Regions from separate parts of the Peribacillus sp. NPDC094092 genome, predicted to be linked through region 1. Evidence: riboswitches for the same ligand, from Rfam matches in the RefSeq annotation. Region 1 holds a riboswitch; each other region holds the start of a gene.
The links. Region 1 has a riboswitch for S-adenosylmethionine ahead of mmuP (S-methylmethionine permease). Riboswitches for the same ligand answer to the same signal wherever they lie in the genome.
Positions count from the first base shown of each region.

Region 2: another riboswitch for S-adenosylmethionine. It lies ahead of ACQKNS_RS18965 (YezD family protein); the one in region 1 lies ahead of mmuP (S-methylmethionine permease).
Region 3: another riboswitch for S-adenosylmethionine. It lies ahead of ACQKNS_RS16455 (O-acetylhomoserine aminocarboxypropyltransferase/cysteine synthase family protein); the one in region 1 lies ahead of mmuP (S-methylmethionine permease).

Region 1 covers NZ_JBNNUC010000004.1:287,126-289,395, reverse strand. Annotated here, with positions in the region: gene ACQKNS_RS19760 (flavin reductase family protein) at 1-405, shown strand, start outside; SAM riboswitch class I at 635-737, shown strand; gene mmuP (S-methylmethionine permease) at 821-2,209, shown strand; gene mmuM (homocysteine S-methyltransferase) at 2,206-2,270, shown strand, end outside.
Region 2 covers NZ_JBNNUC010000004.1:97,226-99,495, reverse strand. Annotated here, with positions in the region: gene ssuE (NADPH-dependent FMN reductase) at 1-250, shown strand, start outside; SAM riboswitch class I at 519-627, shown strand; gene ACQKNS_RS18965 (YezD family protein) at 798-941, shown strand; gene ACQKNS_RS18960 (phosphoadenylyl-sulfate reductase) at 1,125-1,829, shown strand; gene sat (sulfate adenylyltransferase) at 1,859-2,270, shown strand, end outside.
Region 3 covers NZ_JBNNUC010000003.1:158,442-160,711, reverse strand. Annotated here, with positions in the region: gene ACQKNS_RS16465 (toprim domain-containing protein) at 1-244, shown strand, start outside; gene ACQKNS_RS16460 (thioredoxin family protein) at 248-556, shown strand; SAM riboswitch class I at 702-808, shown strand; gene ACQKNS_RS16455 (O-acetylhomoserine aminocarboxypropyltransferase/cysteine synthase family protein) at 909-2,219, shown strand.

The DNA.
Region 1 (2,270 bases):
AAGGACACGGCCCGAAATGCAGTTCAAACAGGTGAATTCGTTGTCCATATCACGGATGAAAATAATGTAGCTGATGCAAATCGAACGGCAAAGGAACTCCCATCTGACGAAAGTGAATTGGGTCTTACCAATTTCACGCCGGTTGTTAGTGATAAAGTATCCGTACCAGGATTGCAAGAAGCGAAGGTACGCTTTGAATGCACATTAGAGCATGCGATACCATTGGCAGGTTCCCAGAAGAAACCAGGTTGTGATTTATTGATAGGGAAAATAGTCTGCTATCATATAGAGCAAGATATTTACCATAATGGCCGAATTGACCAGAATGGCCTAAAACCTGTAGCAAGATTAGCGGGTCATACTTATACAAAACTAGGGGAATTATTCGAAATAGAACGTCCTTAAAGAAAAAATGGCGTCATCTTTTTAAGATGGCGCCATTTTTTAAATCTAAATTATCTCGGTTAGCTTTATCTGCGATTTAAGGCGATTAGCGAATGTTCCAAAAACGAGCAACCATGTCATATTTATGCCGCCGGCGCCCATGATCGCTAGAATTTAAAAGGAGGTATTTACAATCAGAAACAAAACTTGACAATTTTTTCATAGATTGATAAAGTTATAAAAAAATAATTTCTTATCCAGAGAGGTGGAGGGACTGGCCCTACGAAACCTCAGCAACAGGTCTACAAAGACACTGTGCTAATTCCAGGGGGTGAAACCTTGATAGATAAGACCGTACTTGTTTATTTGTCAGTAGCGCACTCTTTTTTAGAGTGCGTTTTCGTTTTTTCTGGATCCAAGATTAAGGAGAATAAGAATGGAGAACAAAAAGAAGCATGATTTTCAAAGGCAAATGCAAGCACGGCATATAATAATGCTATCGCTTGGCGGGGTGATTGGAACTGGTTTATTCTTGAGTTCGGGTTATACGATTCAACAGGCTGGCCCTTTCGGCACCATCCTTTCGTATCTGATAGGAGCTTTAGTGGTTTATCTAGTTATGCTATGTCTAGGTGAACTGGCAGTACATATGCCCGAGACAGGTGCGTTTCATAGCTACGCAGCCAAATACATTGGACCAGGGACAGGGTATACAGTAGCCTGGTTGTATTGGCTAACCTGGACTGTTGCACTAGGTTCGGAATTTACGGCTGCAGGATTGTTGATGCAGCGATGGTTTCCATCAATCAATGTCTGGATATGGAGTGCTCTATTTGCCATATTGGTCTTGGCTTTAAATGCGTGGACCGTTAAGTTCTTCGCTGAATCCGAATTCTGGTTTGCTTCAATAAAAGTATTTGCTATTGTGGTATTTATTATTCTGGGAGCTGCGGCAATGTTAGGTTTTATTCCAATAATTAATTCACAATCAGCTCCTTTATTTTCCAATTTTACAAGTGCAGGTTTATTTCCGAATGGTGCTTTTGCCATTCTAATGACGATGCTCGCGGTGAATTTCGCATTTTCTGGTACTGAATTAATCGGGATCGCAGCTGGAGAAACAGTGAATCCAGAAAAAACGATTCCAAAGGCAATCCGAATGACATTATGGAGATTGATCATCTTTTTTGTAGGAACCATTGTTGTATTATCCGCATTATTGCCTATTTCGGATGCAAGCGTACTAGAGAGCCCCTTTGTTGCAATTCTCGAACGAATTGGAGTGCCGTATGCAGCGGATATTATGAACTTTGTTATATTAACTGCCATTTTGTCTGCTGCAAATTCAGGATTATATGCATCATCCAGAATGCTATGGTCACTTGCAGATAAGAAAACTATATCTCCCATATTTGCAAAATTGACAAAACGGGGTGTTCCGATAAATGCAGTCCTTTTCAGTATGTTGGGAGGTGGTTTAGCCCTTTTCTCGAGTATTATTGCACCGGATACAGTATATATAGTGCTTGTATCCATTTCTGGATTAGCCGTGGTAGTAGTTTGGATGAGTATTAGCGCGTCACAGTTTCTATTTCGCAGACGATTTATAAACGAAGGAAATTCAGTAAATGATTTGTCCTTCCATACACCATTATATCCACTCATACCAATCATTTCTTTTATGCTATGTCTTGCTTCTTGCATAGGAATTGCATTTGATCCCACACAACGAATTGCACTATATTGTGGTATTCCATTTATTTTATTTTGCTATGGAAGTTATTATCTGACCCAAACTATAAAGAAAAAGAGGAGTACAACATGAAGAATAAAATTAGCCCAATTGACGAAATATTACGAGATCATCCAGTCATGATTTTGGACGG
Region 2 (2,270 bases), 190 kb from region 1:
AGGTGCCTTTAAGGGTAAGCCGGTTCTGCCGATCATGATTGGTGGAAGTAACAGGCATCTATTGGCGATTGACTATGCGCTTAAACCATTGATCTCAATATTGAAAGGCGAGCCGCTGCAGGGCATTTATTTTGTTGATAAGGAAATAGATAAACAGAATTCAGAAAATCCGATTAATGATTCGCAATTAATTGATCGCGTCCAGAGTCAAGTTCAAGAATTTGTAGAAGCGATACAGTTAAGAAATTAATGACTTCAAGTAAGCCTTAATAAAAAAGGACTGGAATTCTAGAAAATGTTTTTTAAAGTAATTACAGGCATCAATAATGAAAATAGACTCATTTTTTTGGAGACATTATCTAAAAAAACGAGTCTATTTTCGTATTTAAATGAACAAAAAATCATTAATTGAATAGTGTGTATAAAAATAGCAGTTCATCCATAATATTAAACCAAGTTATTTTATAAGAAAACTCCATTGACAAGGATTAAATATATGTTAATATTTAAAATAATAAAACTTATCCAGAGCGACGGAGGGAATTGGCCCTTTGAAGTCCAGCAACCTGCATGATGGATGCAAGGTGCTACCTCCAACAAAATGTTGATCATTTTGGAAGATAAGGTAATGATATTTACCTTGGGATCTTTCCATCATGGAAAGATTTTTGTTTTTGGAAAAATTGCAAGCAAACCATAACAATGTAAGGTTGTATGGAATTATATAAAACTTAGAAATTCATTTAATCAGCGTTGAAAATAAAATATTCGCGGATTTTCTTAAAGGAGGAACTGGTTTGAATAAAGAGAATCAGCTTGAAGAAATATTTGAACGACTTCAAGAAATGCTTAACTCAATGAAATATGGATCCATTACACTTATTGTCCAGGATGGTAAAATCATTCAAATGGAAAGAAATGAAAAATTAAGAATTAAATAAGGTATCTGCTGACTAGAAAAACTAGAGGCGGGTTTAACTGATATAAAGAGAGTATTGGTTAGATTCGTCTCTTTTTTCCTAGAATCAAATAAACTGGGGAAGATTAAAACGGGAATTGATCATCAGTTACTCTAACCTGATACAGCAAGTTTTTAGAGGGGGCTACAAAAGTTGGCTGGATTAATAAACTATGAAAATTTCAATACAGGGGAATTCCCTGCATTTCCTGAAGACAGTGACACAAAAGGGGCTTTGGAAGTATTGCAATGGGCGAATGACCATTATGGAAACAAACTGATTTATGCTTGCAGTTTTGGTATCGAAGGCATCGTGCTAACGGATTTATTGGCGAAGGTCAACCCTTCGGCAAAAATTGTTTTCCTTGATACGGATGTTCATTTTGAGGAGACTTACCAATTGATCGAGCAAGTGAAAAAGCGCTATCCAAAGCTTTCGATTGAAATGAAGAAACCTGCCTTGACGCTTGAGGAACAGGCAGAGGAATATGGGGATGAATTATGGCTTAGTGATTCCAATAAATGCTGTAACATCCGTAAAATCATTCCGCTTACCGATGTGCTTTCAACGGCAACAGCATGGCTTTCGGGACTTCGGAGGGAGCAATCCGAAACAAGGGCTAAGACCGAGTATATCAATAAGGATAATAAGTTCAAGTCAGTTAAAATATGTCCACTCATACATTGGACATGGAAAGATGTTTGGCGCTACGCCCACAAAAACGGACTTCCATATAATATCCTGCATGATAATGGATATCCGAGCATTGGATGTAAAACGTGTACAGCACCTGCATTCAATGCAGATGATTTACGCTCAGGCCGTTGGCAAGGAGCCCAAAAAACGGAATGCGGATTACACTTATCTTAAATAAATAGAAACCATAGGGGGAAAATAGCATGACAATCAGTTTACCGCACGGAGGAACATTAATCGATCTTTGGGAACCAAAATATGATTTTAGTAAAATAACAAAATCAATCGAAATCGATGAAATTGCTTTAAGTGATCTTGAATTGATAGGCACTGGTGCCTACAGTCCGATTAAAGGATTCTTTACAAAAAGTGACTATGAGGCAGTGGTCAAGGATATGAGGCTTAGCAGCGGGCATGTATGGAGCATCCCGATTACGTTGCCTTTGACTGAAGAAACTGCAGCAACCCTTACTATAGGTGAAGAAGTAACGTTGACACATGAAGGTGAAACTTACGGGGTTCTCACCGTTTCCGATATTTACACTCCAGATAAGCAATTGGAAGCTACATTAGTATATCAAACGGATGATGAGAAGCATCCCGGAGTAAAAAATT
Region 3 (2,270 bases), on a different contig from region 1:
TAAGCTGGATGAATTAGTGGATGAATTGATGGATCGTGATGTTTATCTCCTGTTTGACGCAGATGAATCAGGAGAAAAACTGCGGAAGCAGTTCCGAAGGGAAATGCCGGAAGCGAACCACCTGTATATTAATAAAATGTACAAAGAAGTGGAAAGCTCACCCGAACATCATATCGCAACTGTGCTTCTATCTGCCAATATGAATGTGAAAATGAAATTTTTAAGTCAAAGGGTGAACGACTAATTGATGCAGGAATGGAAAGAAGAAGAGTGTAAGCTTGCTGTTGAAAATGGGGGAACCTTTTGCTTATATTTATATACGCCTTTATGCGGCACTTGTCAGGTTGCCTCCAAGATGCTGACGATATCCTTGGAGCTGTTCCCGGAATTGAAGGCAGGCAAAATGAATATGAACTATGTCCAAGCAATTGCCGAAACATATGAAATCGAAAGTGTTCCTTGTTTATTGCTTTTCAAAAAAGGGCAGCTGCACAAAAAAATATATGCCTTTCAATCCGTTCCTTATTTGTACGGATTGCTTAAGGAAATCAGCTAGGAAACCAATCAGAACCGTGATTGGTTTCTTTGTTTGTGCCAATTGAATGCGAGATCGGAATTAAAAAAAGAATATTCTAACAATTCATTGACTGATTTATTCTAAAATGCTATATTTTGAATTAAGTAATGGCAGAATTTAATAGTTCTTATCAAGAGTGGCGGAGGGACTGGCCCGACGAAGCCCGGCAACCGGTATAAATTTTATATACGGTGCTAATTCCAGCAGAGTGTTGGCTCTGGTAGATGAGGTGTGTTCTTGAGACCTCTTCTTAATTGAAGTGGTTTTTTTGTTTGTAAAAGGCCAGGTATCATATAATTCCAACTAAATCCATAGAAAAAGGTGAAATCATATGTCAGGGAAAAAGTTGCGTTTCGAAACATTGAGTGTTCATGGCGGTCTGCAGGCTGATGAAACAGGTGCACGTGCAGTTCCTATCTATCAAAGCAATGCATACTTGTTCAAAGACACCGACCATGCAGCGAATTTATTCGGCCTAAAGGAGAATGGCTATATATATACACGACTTCATAATCCCACTGTCAGCGTTTTTGAGGAAAGAATGGCCTTATTGGAAGGCGGTATCGGCGGATTGGCAACAGCGAGCGGAATGGCTGCCATCTCGCTTTCAATCCTGAATATTGCCGCTGCAGGTGACGAGATTGTTTCAGCCTCTACATTATATGGAGGTACGTATAACCTTTTTGAAAATACTCTTCCTAAATATGGGATCAAAGTAAAGTTCGTTTCTCCCGATGACCCTGAAAATTTCAAAAGGGCGATCACGCCAAAAACTAAAGCCATTTTTGCCGAAACGATCGGCAATCCAAGTTTGAGGGTGCTTGATATTGAAGCGGTAGCGAAAATTGCCCATGATGCCGGCGTACCTTTGATCATTGATAATACCTTTGCGACACCATATCTTTGCAGACCAATTGATTTTGGCGCGGACATCGTCATCCATTCCGCTACTAAATGGCTTCTGGGAAATGGAACGACACTAGGCGGTGTCATCGTGGATGGAGGGAAGTTCGATTGGAACTCGCCAAACTACCCTGGCTTCACGGAGCCAGACCCAAGTTACGACGGTCTGGTATACGCCGAGGCAGTCGGACCTGCCGCATTCATAACGAAAGCCCGAGTCCAGTTACTTCGTGATTTAGGCCCTGCGCTAAGTGCCCAAAGTGCATTTCAGTTTACGCTTGGACTTGAAACGCTGCATGTAAGGATGAGAGAGCATCTATCAAACACCAAGTCCGTCATTCAATATTTAAAAAACCATCCTGCCGTTACTTGGGTTTCACATCCTGGTGATGAGGATCATCCCGATAAAGCCCTTGCGGATAAGTATTTGCCTAAGGGAGCTGGGTCTGTCGTGACGTTTGGAATACAAGGTAATCGCGAAGCTGGGGCAAAACTTATCAATTCGGTGGAATTATGGTCCCATGTGGCGAATGTCGGGGATGCGAAGAGCTTGATCATCCACCCAGCCAGTACGACCCATCAACAATTGAGTGAGGCGGGTCTTGCGAAAGCGGGTGTGAGTGCCGATCAAGTCCGTTTATCCATTGGGATTGAAAATGTAGACGACTTAATAGAAGATTTGGAGCAGGCAATTGAAAAAGCGACGAATATCGTCTCCTTGACTTCCGAAACGCTTTAGGCAAAGTTCCTGTTCATTCATGAACTAGAAATAATATACATTGCGCTCCTT